3 regions of the Brevibacillus sp. LEMMJ03 genome follow, and region 3 is predicted to be linked to each of the others. Evidence: riboswitches for the same ligand, from Rfam matches in the RefSeq annotation. Region 3 holds a riboswitch; each other region holds the start of a gene.
What was found. Region 3 has a riboswitch for cyclic di-AMP ahead of FOI68_RS07260 (APC family permease). Riboswitches for the same ligand answer to the same signal wherever they lie in the genome.
Positions count from the first base shown of each region.

Region 1: another riboswitch for cyclic di-AMP. It lies ahead of ehuB (ectoine/hydroxyectoine ABC transporter substrate-binding protein EhuB); the one in region 3 lies ahead of FOI68_RS07260 (APC family permease).
Region 2: another riboswitch for cyclic di-AMP. It lies ahead of FOI68_RS13380 (C40 family peptidase); the one in region 3 lies ahead of FOI68_RS07260 (APC family permease).

Region 1 is NZ_VKJN01000003.1:21,919-27,805, reverse strand. It holds gene ectB (diaminobutyrate--2-oxoglutarate transaminase) at 1-795, opposite strand, end outside; gene ectA (diaminobutyrate acetyltransferase) at 806-1,315, opposite strand; gene ehuA (ectoine/hydroxyectoine ABC transporter ATP-binding protein EhuA) at 1,312-2,124, opposite strand; gene ehuD (ectoine/hydroxyectoine ABC transporter permease subunit EhuD) at 2,140-2,790, opposite strand; gene ehuC (ectoine/hydroxyectoine ABC transporter permease subunit EhuC) at 2,794-3,441, opposite strand; gene ehuB (ectoine/hydroxyectoine ABC transporter substrate-binding protein EhuB) at 3,477-4,376, opposite strand; cyclic di-AMP (ydaO/yuaA leader) riboswitch at 4,581-4,716, opposite strand; gene FOI68_RS04815 (hypothetical protein) at 5,051-5,650, shown strand; gene FOI68_RS04810 (L,D-transpeptidase) at 5,801-5,887, shown strand, end outside.
Region 2 is NZ_VKJN01000009.1:144,025-149,911, forward strand. It holds gene FOI68_RS13365 (cytochrome P450) at 22-1,365, shown strand; gene FOI68_RS13370 (sensor histidine kinase) at 1,519-2,895, opposite strand; gene FOI68_RS13375 (response regulator transcription factor) at 2,896-3,615, opposite strand; gene FOI68_RS13380 (C40 family peptidase) at 3,829-4,446, opposite strand; cyclic di-AMP (ydaO/yuaA leader) riboswitch at 4,452-4,593, opposite strand; gene FOI68_RS13385 (LiaF transmembrane domain-containing protein) at 4,896-5,309, shown strand; gene FOI68_RS13390 (PspA/IM30 family protein) at 5,394-5,887, shown strand, end outside.
Region 3 is NZ_VKJN01000004.1:186,789-192,675, reverse strand. It holds gene FOI68_RS07270 (aspartate aminotransferase family protein) at 1-109, opposite strand, end outside; gene FOI68_RS07265 (dicarboxylate/amino acid:cation symporter) at 213-1,475, shown strand; gene FOI68_RS07260 (APC family permease) at 1,614-3,437, opposite strand; cyclic di-AMP (ydaO/yuaA leader) riboswitch at 3,547-3,672, opposite strand; gene FOI68_RS07255 (SOS response-associated peptidase) at 3,908-4,582, opposite strand; gene FOI68_RS07250 (ArsR/SmtB family transcription factor) at 4,757-5,059, shown strand; gene FOI68_RS07245 (LLM class oxidoreductase) at 5,165-5,887, shown strand, end outside.

The DNA of each region.
Region 1 (5,887 bases), on a different contig from region 3:
GATGCCGGCCGTCTCGAAGCTGAAGAACGGTCCGGTACGTCCGCATCCCGCCTGCACGTCGTCCACGATCAAGAGAATGTTGTGCGTGCGGCAGAGCGCTTCGATCCGGCGCAGCCAGGACTCGCTCGCCGCGTGCAGTCCGCCCTCTCCTTGAACGGTTTCGAGAATCATCGCCGCAGGGAGGGAAACGCCGCTGCCCTCGTCTTCGAGCAGCCGTTCGAGATAACGCGCCGTGTCGGTGTCCGGCCCCATGTATCCGTCGTACGGCATGGAAACGGCATGGGGCAGGGGCGTCCCGGCGCCGTTCCGTTTCCGCCGGTTGCCGGTGACGGACAGCGATCCGATCGTCATCCCGTGAAAGCCGTTGGTAAAGCTCCACACACTCGTCCGGCCGGTCACCTTGCGCGCCAGTTTCAAGGCGCTTTCCACCGCGTTGGTGCCGGTCGGACCGGGAAACATCACCTTGTAATCGAGCCCCCTCGGCGCCAGGATGACGTCGCGGAAACGGGTCAGCAATGTTTCCTTCGCGTCCGTCGCCATATCCAGGCTGTGCGTGATCCCGTCCTGCCGGAGATACTCGATCAGCTTTTCCTTGATTCCGGGAGGATTGTGTCCATAGTTGAGCGCCCCCGCTCCCGCGAAAAAGTCGAGGTACGCCTTTCCCTGCCGGTCCCAGAGCGTATGGCCGCTCGCTTTGGTGAAGACGGCAGGGAAATGGCGGCAGTAACTGCGCACTTCCGATTCCAGTTGGTCAAAGACGGTCAAGGGTGTTCGCGACTTGGCAGCAGCTTTCATGCACAACCTCCTATCGTTTGGTTGGGATGGGCCCGATGCAAAACGTCCACTCCGGTTCGTGTACGCCCCCCGGAAACAGGCGGGCAGGGAAGCACTCCCGCACCTCGCAGCCCGTCTTCAGCTCCTCGGCCGCCTTGCGGAAAAGGGCGGCGGACGCCGCGTTTGACGGCGAGACGGTCGCTTCCAGATACCGCGTGTTCCGGCATGCGTCGCGCTTCAGCAGTTCCCGGATCATCCGGCTGCCGATCCCCTGTCCCCGCTGCGACTGGCTGACCGCGATCTGCCAGACAAACACGGTGTCGGGCCTGGCGGGGGGACGGAACGCCGTGACGAATCCGACCGCCTCCCCTTCCGCTTCCGCAATCACGCACGTGTCGGCGAAGAACTTGCCGCACATCAGATAGGCGTAGGCGGAGTTCAGCTCCAGCACGCCGGAGTCGCGCGCCAGCTTCCACATGGCGGCGCCGTCCGCTTCGCTCGGCTTTCGCATGGCGATGCGCCGGCCGGTTGTCGATTTCACCTCATCACCTCCTTTCCCGATCCGGCCCGAAAGCGGCTCAAAAAGGCCTGCAGCCGGGGGCTTTGCGGATCGTGGAAGATTTGTTCGGGAGACCCTTCCTCGACGATCGTGCCCCCGTCCGTGAAGATGACGCGGTCGGCCACGTCGCGGGCGAAGTCCATCTCATGCGTGATCAGCATCATCGCCATCTCCCCTTCCCGCGCAATCTCCTTGATCACCGCGAGCACTTCCCCGACCAGTTCGGGGTCGAGGGCGGACGTCACTTCGTCGAACAGCATCACGCTGGGCCGCATCACCAGCGCCCGGGCGATCGCCACCCGCTGCTTCTGCCCACCGGACAGGTGGGAGGGATACGCCTCCAGCTTGTCGCCCAGTCCCACTTTTTCCAGCATCGTCACCGCCCGCTCCACCGCTTCCTCCCGGGACAGCCCGAGGACGTGGATGGGGGCCTCCGTCACGTTGCGCAGGATGTTCATGTGCGGAAACAGGTTGAAGTGCTGAAACACCATCCCGATGTTTCCGCGCATCTTGTGCAGATGCCGCTCATCCGCCCGCACGAGCCGGCCGTTCACCCGCTTGTGCCACAAGAGTTCGCCGTTCACCTCGATCGTCCCGGAAGTGGGTTCTTCCAGCGTCATCAGCAGGCGGGCCAGCGTCGTCTTGCCGGAACCGCTCGGACCGATCACGGCCACCTTTTCTGCGGGCGCGATGTCCAGGTCAATCTCGTGCAGAATCGTCAGGTCGCCAAACGTCTTGCTTACGCTGCGGTACCGGACGATGGGATCGGCGGTCTGCCGGGTGTTGTTCATGCCACTCCCCTCCTTTTACCGCTGTGTCAGTTTGCTCTCCAGCCTGCGAATCAGCAGGGAGGAGGCGTAGCTGAGCAGGAAAAACAGCATCCCTGCCAGCGTAAAGGCCTCCAGGTAGCGAAACGAGGCCGAACCGATCATCTTGGCGGTCATCAGCATTTCCACCAGAGTGATGGCCGACAGCACCGGCGTTTCCTTGAACATGACGATCAGGTAGTTGCCCAGCACCGGTATGATCGGGCGGATCGCCTGGGGAAGGATGATGCGCGTCCACGTCTGTCGTCTGGAAAAGTTCAGCGCCGTCGCCGCCTCCCACTGTCCCCGGGGAACGGACTCAATTCCCGAACGGTACACTTCAGCCAGGTAGGCGCTGTAGTGAATGCCCAATCCCAGGACGCCTGCCGCAAACGGCGGCAGGGAAATGCCTGCCGAGGGGAGACCGTAGAAGAGCACGTACAGTTGGACCAGGAGCGGCGTGCTGCGAACGAACTCGATGACGCCCGCCGCGGCGAGAGACACGCCCCTCGGCTTCGCCCGCCGCGCGAACGCCAGCAGCAGTCCGCCGACAAGCGCGAGGGCAAAGCCGGCCAGGGTAGCGGCAATGGTCGTCTGTACGGCTCTCAACAGCTCAGGCGCAATCTGCCACGCAAACGGCCAGCTCCACACGGCTTACACCCTCCCCGCCGTCAGACGCCGCTCCAGCCCGCGCATGCCCAGCGTCAGCGGGTACGCCAGGGCAAAGTAGACGACCAGAACGAGCGCGAATATTTCGAAGGTTCGGGACGCGTCAAACGTGCGCAGCACCATCCCCTGAAAGGTGAGATCGGCCAGTGTGATCAGCGAGATCAGGGAGGTTCCCTTCAACAGCTCGATCAGCAGATTGCCGAAGGACGGAATCATCATGACAAACGCCTGCGGCAGGATCACCCGCCGCATCCGCTGCCACGGCGTCATGTTCAGGGCGATGGCCGCTTCCGTCTGCCCTCTGGGGACGGCCAGGACGGCGCTTCTCACCACTTCCGAGCCGTAGGCGCCGTGGTTGAGTCCCAAGGCGATCACCCCCGCCGCCAGCGGAGGCAGCTCCACTCCCAACAGCGGCAGCGCGTAATACAGCCAGAACAACTGAACCAAGAGCGAGGTGCCGCGAAACACCTCCACGTAGACGGCGGTCAGCGCACGAACGCTTTTCCGCCTGGAGAGGCGCCCGAATCCGGCCAGAAACGATGCCGCGAAAGCGACGAGCGCGGACAGGACGGTCACTTCCACGGTCAGGGCGGCTCCTTTTGCAAGCGAGGGAAGCAGGTCAAACAGGGACACGTTCCATCACATCCTTTCGTTTGAACGAAATCGGCTCAGGGCCGCGACAGCTCCGCCGCCGTTTCCTCCCCTGGCAGCTCCTGCTCCGTGAAGCCAAACGGCTCCAGGATGTGCAGCAGCTCGCCCGACTCCATCAGCTTTTGCAGCTCGCGGTTGTACGCGTCGACGAAATCCTGGTCCTCTTTGCGGAAGGCGGCCGCGCCGTACCCGCGGACGCTTTTGCCGTCGATGACCGGATGCACGAAATCCATGACCCTCTCCAGTTCGGGGTCCTTGGCGCTGTCCAGCACGGCCTGCAGAGAGGGACCCGTCATCGTGATCGCGTCCGCCCGCCCCGCCTGCAGTGCCGCAACGGCGGACGGCTGATCGGGCACCACCACCATCTGCGAAGGCTTCACGCCCGACTTCTGCAGGTACTCCATCTCAATCGCTCCGCTCATCACGGCCACCCTCGCTTGCGGTTGGGCCGCGATGTCCGGGTAGCTGCGCAAGTTGAGCGGGTTCCCCTTCTTGACCGCCAGCGCCTCCCCGATGCCGTACTCCGGGTTGGCGAAGGCCACTTCCTGCGCCCGCTGCGGCGTGATGTACATGCCCGCGGTGATGACGTCAAAACGCTTTGCCTTCAGACCGGGAATCAGCGACCCGAACTCGGTAAGCACCCCGTTGATCTCAGGGATGCCCAGCCGCTTCAGGATCACCCGCGCCACTTCCACCGCTTCCCCGGTCAGTTTGCCGTCAGGCGTGGCGTAGGCGTACGGCTTCTCGTTGGCGAACCCGACCGTGACAAAACCTTGACGCTTCGCCTTTTCCAGCGTGGTTTCCGCCGCTTCCCCCGCGCGGGGCGAGGCGGCCTGCTGCTGGGCGCATCCCGCCGCCAGCAGTGCGGCAGACAACAGCGCCGTCCAAGCGGCTGCCCACGTTCTTCTCCTGTTCATTCGCACCTCTCCTTTCTTCGTCAACGGATAGAAAAAAATCGGCGCACTGCTTCCGCAACTGGAGGGCCGTTCCAGACGGAAAGCGAATGCGCCGACTGTTTTCCTGCAAACAAAACGGAAAACCTGACGTGGGTACAGGGGGACTGCCCGAACGGGTGCCGGACAGCCCTCTGCACGCAACACAAGCGGATGTCGTGTACGAGTAAGATCGATCTGCTTTAGCCGACGAGGTTAGCTGACGGGTAGGATGGCAGAAGCATCCCTTCTGTTTGGAACAGAATTAACCCCAGAAGATGGTTCCCCCGTTTCCGTCATCAACGGAACTAGGCCCGTATGTGGTTGGATGATGATACGGCACGCTCCTTTTGCCATTTTGGCGTTCTCGAACATGGGGTTCATGTTACCATACTCCCGCCCCTGCCTCATCCCCGGTAATCCCGGATATTCACGCATCAGGCCCGCTCAGCCGCAGTTACCTGGAATTACCAGTCTCATCCAAAAAGATCCTTCCATATCCTACTGTGTTCATTCCTGGTAAAAACGTTGACTCCTGTCCTCCCTGCTGCGCCGGGTGGGGCTTGGCTGGTCGCACCGACCGGGAACCCGCGTTGAAACCGCCGTCACGCGGCGGCGTATAAACTAGTGGAAATCAAACCAAAAGGTGGGAATAGACAGTGGCCTGGACGAAACGATCTCTTCAAATTGGCCTGCCGCTCTCCCTGTTGGGCATCTTGCTGCTCCCCGTGTTCATGGCGGTGTTGAAATGGCTGTTCGTCTACCCGGAACAGACGTGGCTGATGTCCCACATGTCGCTGCTGCTCGCCTGTCTGGCGGGCCTCTTCATTCTGCCCGCCTTTGTCGTAAAAAAGGGCGTCAAACTGATCCTGGGCGGGGTGACGATCCTCTTTCTCTGGCTGACCATGAACACCTATGCGTATGTGGATCGCGAGGGTGTCCATCTGAACCCGTTCTTCGGCAGGGAAACGCTCTACGCCTGGAACCAGGTCCAAAAGACCGAAATCGGGGTCGGCCTCACGGGAAAAAAAGCGGATACGGCAGAAGTGTATATGCGGTTTACGTTCAAGGATGGCACACAAAAGCAGATCGGCTGCTGGTTCGTCTCCGATGCGGTGTTTGCCAAGGAAATGATGGAACAGCACGGTCTGCCGGTCACTCTGCTGCCGATCAGCGAGCAGGCGTACGAGCGCATCGGACAGTGGCCTGTTGCCGATCAGCTTGAGCTGCAGCAACTCTACACGGGAACCTCTACCTGACACGACAAAACGCATCAGGCGGACAGCGCGCCAGCCGTCCTGCCGGATGCGTTTTCTCGCAAAACCTCGTTTCCCCTCCCAAAGGACGGGAACGGTGCGGCTGCATAGGATGAAAACAACGCAGTACCACCGGCCGAGGAGGTGAAGATCATCCCGTACCACATCCGCATTTCCATCTCCAGGCTGCGGCTGGATCTGTACGACGGTCAGCGCCTGGTCCGCTCGTTTCCCGTCGGG
Region 2 (5,887 bases), on a different contig from region 3:
ACCTACGAAAGGATGACCGCGATGAACCTGACCATTCCCGCCCCCCGAGGGCTGCCCATATCCGGCCATTTGCTCGCCTTTCGCCGCGACCCGCTCGGCTTTTTGCAGAGGGCTGCGGAACAGCACGGCGATGTCGTCCATTTTCGCTTCGGCCCCAGACGGCACCTGTATCTTTTGACCAATCCCGATCACATCAAGGAAGTGCTGGTCACCAAACAGGCCCACTTCCGCAAGGCCAAAGGACTGCAGGTGGCGCGGGCGGTGGTGGGAGACGGCATCCTCACCAGCGAGGGGCAAAAGCACATGCGGCAGCGCCGGCTGATGCAGCCCGCTTTTCACCGGGAGCGGATCGCCGCTTACGCCGACACGATGGTCCGCCAGGGGACCGCCATGATGGCCGGGTGGAAAGACGGCGACATCCGTGACGTGCACGAAGACATGATGAAAGTGACGCTGGCGATCATCACCGAGACGATGTTCGGCAAAGGATTGACGGAGGGCGTCGACAAGATCGGCCGCGCCATCGAAATCGGGCTGCAGTACGTGTCGAACAAGGCTTCGGCGATGATCGACATCCCGCTCGGCGTGCCGACGCCGCAAAACCGGAAGTTTCAGGAGGCGGCGGAGACGCTGGACAAAACCATATACGCGATCATCGAGGAACGGCGGAGGAGTGGGGAGGAAGGACGGGACGACCTGTTGGCCATGCTGCTCGCCGCCCGTGACGAGGAGGACGGGCGGGGTATGACGGACGAGCAGGTGCGCGACGAGGTGATGACCATCTTTGTCGCCGGCCATGAGACGACCGCCAACACCATGTCGTGGATCTGGTACCTGCTGGCCACCCATCCCGAAGCGGAACGAAAGCTGTGGGCGGAACTGGACGAGGTGCTGGGCGGACGGCCGCCGACGGCAGAGGATGTCCCGCGGCTTGTATATACCAATCAGATCATCAGCGAAACCCTGCGGCTCTATCCCGCGGCCTGGGTGATCAACCGGGAAGTGGTGGACGAGGTGGAGATCGGGGGGCACGTGTACCAGCCGGGCGAGACGCTGATGATGAGCCAGTACGTGATGCACCGCAGCCGCCGCTATTTCGACAACCCGGACCAATTCATCCCGGAACGGTTCAGCGGCGATTTGCTGAAGCGGATTCCCGCGTTCGCCTACTTCCCCTTTGGCGGCGGGCCGCGCATCTGCATCGGCAACAACTTTGCGCTGATGGAGGCGGCGCTGCTGCTGGCCACGATCGCCCAGCGCTTCCGCCTGCGGCTGGCCGAACCGGGACAGCGGGTGGAGCCGGAGCCGCTGGTTACGCTGCGTCCGAAAAACGGGTTGATGATGCGGCTGGAGGCGCGGATATAAAAAAAGAGGCATCTTTCCACCAAAAGCATGGCCGCTTGGTGTCAGATACCGAACTGGGGGTTATTTATCACGGAAAGCAACACGCTTGCTTACAAATAGTACTGTAACAGAAAAAAATAAAGCGAATATTAACCATCAATAAATTGAAATAAATTATGGTTGAAAAAACGGGATCGTAAAGGAGAAGCAGCTTCCCACGCCCAGCTCGCTGCTTACGTTGATCACGCCGCCGTGGCGCTGGACGATGCTCTGGCAGATGGTCAGGCCGAGGCCGGTGCCGCCGTTGTTCCGGTTGCGCGATTTGTCTGCGCGGTAAAACTTGGTGAACACCTTGGGCAGGTCCTCCGCCGCGATGCCCTCCCCCTTGTCGATCACGGAAAAGAGCACGTGTCCGTCCCGCTGATCGCAGGTAAGCAGGATGGACCCGTTTGGCTTGTTGTAGTAGATGGCGTTGTTCAGCAGGTTTTCCAGCACGCGGCGCAGCTTGGCCTCGTCCGCCTCGATGTGCAGCTCGTTGGAGACGCGCAGCTTCCATTGAAACGACAGCCCCGCCTCCTTGATGCGCACCAGGTAGTCCTCGATGACGCCCTTGACAAAGCTTTTCACGTGGATGCGGCTGATGTTCAGCTTGATTTCCGTGCTTTGCTGGGTGAAATCCTGCAGCTCGTCCAGCAGCTTTTCCAGATCGGCCGTCTTTTCCTCGATCTTGCGCATCTGCTTCTGGATCCGCTTGAGATCGGTGACGCGTCCCGATCCGATGTAGGAGGCGTAGCCTTTGATGGTCGTCAGCGGCGTGCGGAAGTCGTGGGCGATGGCCGAGATCAGTTCGGACTGCCGGTCCTCGGCAAGCCGGAGTTCGTCCACCATGTCGGAAAAGTAGCCGAACAACTGGCCAAACTCGTCGTGCGAGCGGTAGGTAAACGAGACGTACCGCTTGCCTTCCCGGATTTCCTGCGTCACGCGGGACAGTTCGCTGACCGGCCGCAGGATCCAGCGGACAAAAAAGGTGAGCAGGATGAGGCCGACCAGCGCGATGCTGCCGTAGATGAACCACAGCATCATCGAGACGCCTTTGGTGGCGAGAATGTCCGATTCATCCGTGTAGAAGTAGATGATCGTATGCCCCTGCCGCGGGGGTTCGTGCTGAAAGTGGTATTCCGCGACCACCTTCAGATCGCTTTTCTCCGGATCGGCCGGACTCGTTTTCAGCGGGTTTTTCAGGTTGTAGGCCTGTGACGTCTTGATGTAAATGGGGTTGCCGTCAGCGTCCGTGACCACCATTTTGTACATCAGGTCTTCCGGAAGCTGTGCCTCCAGCTCCCGCCGCTCGGTCGGATCCTTGAACACGCTGGAGTTCAACAACTGGTTGACCCGCACCTTCTCCGCCGTTTCCTTCTCGTACCGGTACTGGTTGTGCCGGTCCGTCTTCAACTGTTCCACGATGATGTCTTCGAAGACGAACTTGAACAGGAGCAGGTTGAGTACGATCAAGGCGATAAACGAGAGGAACAGCTTGTTCCGGATGCTCATCTACACTTTCTCCCCGATGAATACGTACCCCGTCCCCCATTGCGTTTTGATGAACTGGCGATCCGTCTCCAATTTTTCGCGCAGGTTCTTGATGTGCACGGTGACCGTGTTGAGCGAGCCGTAGCCGTATCCCCAGACGCGGTCGTAGATCTGCTCCCGCGTGAAGACGATGCCCGCGTTTTCGGCCAAAAAGGTAAGCAGTTGAAACTCCTTGGTGGACAGATCGATCTTTTGGTCGTTGACGTAAACGGAGTACGTTTCCTTGTGAATTTCCAGCCCCTTGAACTTCAGGACGGTAATGGAGGATGCCGAGGTCTCTTTCTCCGCCGCCTCCTCGCTGTGACGGCGAATGCGTTCGTAGCGGCGCAGGTGGGCGCGGATGCGGGCAAGCAGTTCTTCCGTGTCAAACGGCTTGGTGATGTAGTCGTCGGCGCCGATCTCAAAGCCGACCACCTTGTCGACCGCTTTGCCCTTGGCGCTGAGAAAGAGGATGGGCAGCTCCCACTCGCGGCGAATCTGCGAGCAGAGCTCGTAGCCGCTCATGCCGGGCATCATGATGTCGAGCAGAATCAGGTTGGGCTTGGTGCCCGACTTCAGCAGTTCCAGCGCCTGCTCGCTGCTCTGCGCCGTGGAAACGTCGTATCCTTCGCTTCCCAAAATATCTTCCAGCAGCTCGAGTATTTCCTCGTTGTCGTCCACAATCAAAACATGGTCTTTCACCGGTACTCTCCCCCAGTCACCACATGTGTTCTGGTCCTATTCCTTTTATCATATCACGGTTTGCCCGCACGCGGGGACATAATCCCGTCCTTCCCGGCCGGACAGTCCAGGCAGCGTCGAAAAACGGATGTTACTACCTCTTGACACCAGGTGCTAAACAAATCCAGAAAAAGCCAGAGACCTGTCGTCCCTGGCTTGTACGCTGTGCGTCGATTACTGCTGCTGCCGCGGTTGTGATTGCTGCTGCTGTTGAGTTTGCTGCTGTTGTGGAGTCTGGGGCTGTTGTTTCGATTGTTCTTGCTGCCGCTGCGGCTGCTGCTTCGCATCGGGCAGCGATGCTGCTTGTACCGGTTTCTTTTTCTGTGGAGCCTCGGCAATGGCCTCAAGCACAGGCAGGGCAATCCGTTTGGCGCCCACAAAGCGCTTGCCCCAGTAATACGGATCGTTCAGCCTCGTGTTGACGACTCCTTTGCCGCTCTCCGCGTGTACAAACATGCCGTTTCCGATGTAGATGCCCACGTGTGAAATGCTGCGCCCGTTGGTGTTGAAAAAGACCAGGTCACCCGGCTGGAGATCGCTGCGGGACACCGGTACTCCCAACTTGAATTGGGCGGACGACGAATGAGGCAGATCTACACCCAGCGCGTCAAACACATAGCGCGTAAAACCGGAGCAGTCAAATCCGTTTTTGGTCGTGCCGGACGACTTGTAAGGAGCGCCGTACAGGTCGTTGACGACACCCATCAAGGAAGATTCCTCCTGGGCGTGTGCAGCGCCGGCTCCCATTGCAAGCATCCCGGCGATGAAGAGAGTAACCACCGTTTTGCGCAAGAGAAACTGCTCCTTTCCTGAGCCTACGAGGTTAGCTGATGGGTTCGGTCGAAAGGATTGCCCTAGGCGGCCGGCAAGCGGCGGCCATTCACCCCGAAAAACGTGGGTCCCCCGTTTCCGCATAGCGGAATTCGGCTAATTTCGATGTTTTTTTACACGCACTCCAGCACAATTCAACACGTGTCCGATTTTTCCTGTCTTTTTGCTTGGTTGTTCACAATTTTGACACAAAATGTTGTCATAAATCGGAAACGATTCGTGTCGACCATGCCGGCGCACGATTCGCCAAAGCGCGGGTGCATGCTTGTCCGATTGCGGAAGGAAGGCGTCTCCGCCCCGGGACGGAGGGAAAAACCAACCGCCCGCCCGTTATGGCGAGCCCTGTCAGCCGTCTACAATAAAGCCATGAGGGTGACACCCAAACAAAGTCGATGGGAGGGTAGCAGTTGATGAGCGAGCGGTCTGGAAAAGTGCTTCTCGGACTGGTCCTGCTGCTCATAGGCGGGTTGGTCTTGCTGGATCAGATCGGCATTGACGGCGGCGATCTGCTCGGTGTGCTGATTCCCGGGCTGATCATGCTGTACGGCGCCCGCAAAGTGATGGGAAGTTCAGGTTCGCGTTTTAGCGGCGTACTGATCTTTCTGTTCGGGTTCCTGATGCTGATCGGCAAGCTGCATCTGCTGTTTCACGCCGTGCTGGCCATCGGGGTCATTTACCTGGGCTTCCGCTTGCTTCGCCAACGGGATGTGCCGGATCACCCGGTTCCGACCGTCTGGGAGCGGCAGTGGGCACAGCGCGTGCTGCGAGAAAATGACGCATTGGATCGATGGGAGCAAAGCGTAACCAAGCGGCAGCAGCCGTAATCCCCGCGCCGGCATGGCCGGGTCGCAGGACAAGGATGTTAAAACAACCATGATCATGTGATATGATGAGGAGGACAAGTGACAATGGGTATCTTGAAACGCTTGCGTGATTTGACGGTGGCTTCGGTGAACGACGTGCTGGATTCGATGGAAGATCCGGTGGTAATGCTGAACCAGTACATGCGTGACATGGAAGTGGAGATCGGCCAGGTGGAAGTGGCCGTCGCCCGTCAGGTGGCGCTGGAGAAGAAATTCCGCCAGCAGTGGGAAGAGGCGCTCGCCCTCGTGGAAAAACGGGATCGCCAGGTAAAACTGGCGCTAACCGAAGGCGAAGACGAACTGGCGCGCCGCGCGCTTGCCGACAAGAAGCAGTACGAAGCGCGTGCCCAGGAGTACGAGGCGCTCTACCAGTCCGCTTCGGAAGCGGCGCAAAAGATGCGCGAAAAGCTGGCTGAGCTGAAAGAAGAGTTTTACAAGATGCGGGCGAAAAAATACACCCTGATGGCCCGCGCCCAAGTAGCCAAGACGCAGAAGCAGGTGAATCAGGCCATCGTCGGGATGGGCAGCGAAACGGCGAG
Region 3 (5,887 bases):
GAAGATTTCCGTTCACTCCGCCTGCAATCAGCGTATGGGCCTGCTCAAAAAACGCGGCCGATTTCGGGCGTTTTTCGCGGTAGTGCTGCTGTAAGGAAGAAAGGTTCATGGTGAATCCCTCCACGTCTATGATGAAATAATTATTGCACCACCAAAAGATATAAGCAATAATAATTTCATGTGATAGTAAAATTAAGAAAAGGGGGAATTGTATGAAAACAAGATCGGCTTTTTACATTCTCGGGGCCACCGTGCTGGGAGCGCTGTTCGGGCATGTCTTCCCGGAAGCGGGGACAGCCATAAAACCGCTGGGCGATGCGTTCATTCGCCTGATCAAGATGGTCGTGATCCCCGTGATCGTGACGACCCTGCTGGTTGGGATCACGGGCATTGGCGATATCAAGCGCATGGGGCGCGTGGGCCTGAAAACGATCATTTGGTTTGAAGTGATTACGACGCTCATCCTGTTCATCGGATTGGCCGTCGGCAACCTCGTACAGCCCGGAAAGGGAATCGACCTGAGCCAGCTACCCAAAGCCGATATTACCGCGATTGCCTCGAATACCTCGAAAGTACTGGACGCGAAAACCCTTCTCCTGAACATCATTCCGACCAACATTGTCGATGTGCTTGCGAAAAGCGACCTTCTGGCCGTCATCTTTTTCTGCATCATGTTCGGCATCGCGCTGGTCGGTCTCGGAAACGAAGCGAAGCCCTTCCTGTCCATCATGGAAATCGCATCGAAAGCGTCGTTTCGTCTCGTCAATCTGGTGATGAAGGTTGCCCCGATCGGCGTGTTTGCGCTCATGTCGGCTACCATTGGCACGTATGGAATCGCGCTGCTGTTCCCGCTCCTTAAACTCATCGGGACTGCCTACCTGGGGCTGGCTGTCCTCGTGTTCGGCCTCTTTCCGCTGGTCGCTGTGTTCCTTTCCATCCGCATCACTGACGTGTACAGGATGATTTGGGACCTGATGGTGATTGGCGCTTCCACCGGGAGTACCGAGACGGTCGTGCCTCAACTGATGCAGCGTCTGGAAAAATTCGGCGTCCCCACATACATCACTTCGTTTGTCATTCCGGCGGGCATGCCGTTAAATTCGGACGGCACCACGCTTTACCTGACCATTGCCGGCTTGTTTATCGCCCAAGCGTTTGGCATTGACATGAACCTGCAGCAGCAGCTCATGATGGTGCTGTTTTTCGTTGTCACCAGCAAAGGGGTGGCCGCGGTTCCGTCGTCTTCCATGGTGATTCTGCTGGCCACCGCTACCGCCGTCGGTTTGCCTGCTGAAGGCGTAGCCCTCATTCTCGGGATTGACCGGGTCATCGACATGGCACGTACCGCGGTGAATGTGATGGGGCATGTCTTTTCATGCGTAGCCGTGGCGAGATGGGAAGGCGTCTTTCAAAAGGGGCCTGTCGTCCTTGACGGGATGGCGGCTTCTTCCGAACGCGGAAGTCTTTCCTCGTGATTCATCAGGAGAGCGCGTGCACCGGTCATTCGTCCGGAACCCCTGCAAAACGGATCGAACTGGAAAGGCATGTACGGTATGGACATGAAAAAGGAAAAACCAGGTCACTGCTCTCAAGTGACCTGGTTTTGGGTAGGGTTACTCATGCAGGTGAAACGGTATCGTTGACACGACCACGTCTTTCCGATAGATCAGCGCGGCTTTCAGCAGGAATGCCGTTTGGTTGTGCAATAACGCATGCCACCATTTGCGGACGATGAACTGCGGGACGAGCACGGTAATAAACGCATCCCCTTCTTTTTCCTTCTCCAGGGTATCGATGTACTTCAAGAGCGGCGCAATCACGGTTCGGTAAGGCGAACGCAAAATAATCAACGGAACGTTCGGATTCCATTTTTCCCATTTTTCCCGCATTTGTCCCGCATGTTCATCATCAAAATCGACGGTGACCGCTACGATGTCATCCGAGATCCCCTTGGCGTACGAAATCGATTGCGCCACCACTTTGCTGATTCCGGAGATCGGGATAATGACTTTGGTCTTCACTTGCTGCGGATGGGCATGCAGATCCAGACGCAGTTCCTTTGCAATCTTGCTGTAATGGTTCCGGATCACGTAAAACATCCACACCACCACGGGAATGGCAACCGTGACCATCCATGCCCCTTCGGTGAATTTGGAAACGATCGTAATGACCGTAACCAGCCCCGTGATCAAGGTGCCGAATCCAATCACGGCAATGCGGGCAATGCCTTTCTTTTTCTCACGCAGGAGCGCTTTCATCATGCCCCATTGGGCGATCGTAAAGGACAGAAACACGCCAACGGCATACAGCGGAATCAACGCGTGCGTATCGCCATGAAAGACGAGTATCAGCAGAATGGACAGCACGCTGAGCAGCGCAATCCCGTTGGAAAACACAAGACGGTCTCCCCGCATTGTCAGCTTCCGGGGCAGGAAACGGTCTTGGGCAATGATCGAGGTCAACTGGGGGAATCCCGTGAAACTGGTATTGGCCGCCAGGAACAGAATGAGCGTTGTGGCCACCTGAATGACGTAGTACAGCGGCCCGCGGCCAAATACATGTTCCGCGATTTGCGACACTACCGTCTCATGTTCTTTGGGGGCGATTCCGAACGCATACGCCAACAGCGTAATCCCAAAAAACATCATCCCCAGCAAAAGCGACATCCATGTCATGGTGATCGCCGCATTGCGCGGCGCCGGCGACCGGAAAGCCGGCACGCCGTTGCTGATCGCTTCCACTCCGGTTAACGCCGAACAGCCTGACGCAAAAGCACGGAACAGCAGCAGCATCCCCGCCCACGTCCACATGTCAGCGGCGGGGGCTGCCCCCTGCGCGTGATAACCGTGCCAGCCCTCTTTCCAGATTTGGATCCCTCCCACCGCGATCATCAGCAGGATCGACAAGATAAAGAGGTACGTCGGGAAAGCGAACACGGTGGCCGATTCCCGAATGCCCCGCAGGTTCAGGATCATGAGGAGCATCACGAGAAAGACAGCCAGCTCCACTCTCCAGGGAAGCAAAGAAGGAAAGGCGGACAGCAGCGCTGCGACCCCGGAACTGATGCTGACGGCAACCGTGAGCACATAGTCGATCATCAACGCCGCTCCGGCCACCAGACTGGCAGGCGTGTTCACGTGCTCCCTGGCGACAATGTACGCCCCTCCCCCAGAGGGAAACGCATGGACAATCTGACGGTAGGAGAGCGTCACGACCGTCAGCAATACCAGAATCGCGATGGCGATCGGGAGGGAATAAGCAAACGCGCCGAATCCAATCAGGGCAAGCACGAGCAAAATCTCTTCCGTAGCGTACGCGACCGATGAGAGCGCATCTGACGAAAAGATCGCCAGCGCTTTCCATTTCGGCAATTTTTCGTGAGCGATTTGCCTTGTTCGCAATGGTGACCCAATGAAGAAACGCTTTAACTGACCAATTGTCATTCGTGACTGACCTTCCTTCGGGTTGGATTTGCCTGGAAAACGAGAAAAAAGGCCACAAAGGTAGTATTACCCTTGCAGCCGCAGCCTCGACATCACAAGTGCATCCCCCTTTCCACAACGCTTACGAGGTTAGCTGACGGATTCGGGCAGTGGAATTAGCCCTACGCATGTTCTGCGATTCACCCCAAAAAGTGGTTCCCCCGCTCTTTCGATTCAGCGTGTCACGATATGAAATTCTCCCTCCAAACATAATCCCGTCTCCCCCAACGTGCAACGGGTACGCCGCTCAATGAAAGCGCATACAAACCTGTCTATGTTTTTCTTTCGAATGAAATCGAATGCACACGCAATAACTCGTGATGGCGGATGGGATGAGCACACGAGGTTCTTTCCCAGGAAAACGCAGCAGGATAAAATAGAAATGGCAAACGCACCGCAGCCAGGCGCTGACGGAGTTTTCCCCGCTATGACCAGGGGGCCTCTTCCAAACACTCCGGCCGGTCGTTTTTCGGATTCCCGACCATCGCCGATACGGGATATGCCTTCATCGCCTGGGGATCGTACGGTACGAGCAGCGACTGCAGCCATTCCGCATCGAACCTGTCCCGGTCGAGCCACGCGCTCTCATGTTCCGGACGCAGTATCACCGGCATCCGGTCGTGGATGTCTGCGACGAGCTCGTTGGGCCGGGTGGTAATGATCGTGCAGGTGTGAAGCTTGTGGCCGTCAGGCGCCGTCCAGGTGTCAAACAGGCCGGCGAAGGCAAAGGGTTCTCCGTCCCGCATGGTGATGCGCATCGGCTGTTTCCCCCGGGCCATCTGCTTCCACTCGTAGAAGCCGTCGGCCGGGATCATGCAGCGCTTGCGTTCGAACAGCCGCCGAAAAGCCGGCTTCTCCCGCAGCGTTTCGGCGCGGGCGTTGATCATCTTGGAGCCGATCTTCTCGTCCCACGCCCACGACGGAACCAGGCCCCAGCGCAGTTGGCCGATTCTGCGGCGACCGCCGTCGGCAAGTATGGCCGGGATGGGCTGGCCGGGAGCAATGTTGTACCGCGGCTTCCATTCAAACGGGATGTCCTGCAGGTGAAATCGGCTCATCAGTTTTTCCGGGGCGGTGACCAGCGTGAAACGGCCGCACATGGGCAATCTCCCTCCTGCCACCAGCTTTCCCGGGCTCAAGGAAAAACATCCCCGTCCAAGCGAGGGAGGGTGTGGTGTTGTCTTCCCCTGACATTGGCGGAATCATGCAGCCAGCCCGCTTTCGAAATGTGGGATACTGTAAGAGATACACGAAAGAAGAATCTGGAGGATATCATGGAACTTTTGGACGTATTGAAAGCCTTGTCCAATGAAACGAGGCTGCAGATCATACAGTGGTTAAAACAACCGGACGTTCACTTTCCCAAACCGCTTCACGGAGACATCCACGAAGACGGGGTTTGCGTGAGCGACATTCAAAAAAAGGTGGGATTGTCCCAATCCACCGTGTCCCTGTATCTGTCCATGCTGCAAAAAGCGGGATTGATAAAAGCAAAACGGATTGGGCAATTTACGTATTACAAGCGGGATGAGGAAAACATCAAAAAAGTGATGGAACGGTTATCAAGGGATCTGTAAGGGGACGGATTTTTACACATTTACACTTTTGGGCTTGTAGGTTCCCTGCCCTTTCTTTTATTATTATATCGACAATTATAGATATATAGATATGGAGGGATCATCATGAACCGGTTTGACAACCACAAGGGTTACACGCGCATGTATCAGGAAAACAAACTGACGCTGGGGCTGTTCTTCCCGCTGGAATCATACCAAGGCAGCGTTCCGGAGATGGACATGGACAAGCAGCTGAAACTGGCCAAACGAGCGGAAGAGCTGAATTTTGCCGCATTGTGGGTCCGGGATGTTCCGCTGCATGACCCCCATTTCGGCGATGCGGGCCAAATGTATGATCCCTGGGTCTATCTGGGATATATTGCCGCCCATACCAAGGAGATCGCGCTGGGTACGGCAAGTATTATTCTCACCCTGCGTCACCCGCTGCATGTCGCGAAAGCAGCGGCATCCGTCGACAAACTGTCCGGCGAGCGCCTGATTCTCGGGGTGGCGACCGGGGACCGTCCGATCGAATTCCCGGCCTTCTCCGTCGATCCGGAAAACCGGAGTCCGTTCTTTCAGGAATCCCTGCTGGTCATGAAAAAAGTGTGGGCGGAGAGTTTCCCTGCGATCAAATCGCCGCGGGTGGACATGTGGAACGGGGACCTCTTGCCCAAGCCGCGACTCGGGGACATTCCGGTGCTGGTTACCGGCCACAGCTCCCAGTCCGTCGAATGGATCGCCCAAAACAGTGACGGCTGGCTGTACTATCCCCGAAACCTGAAATTCCAGTCGGAACTGATCAACAATTGGCGTTCGCTGACGGACGGGTTCAAGCCATTCAGCCAG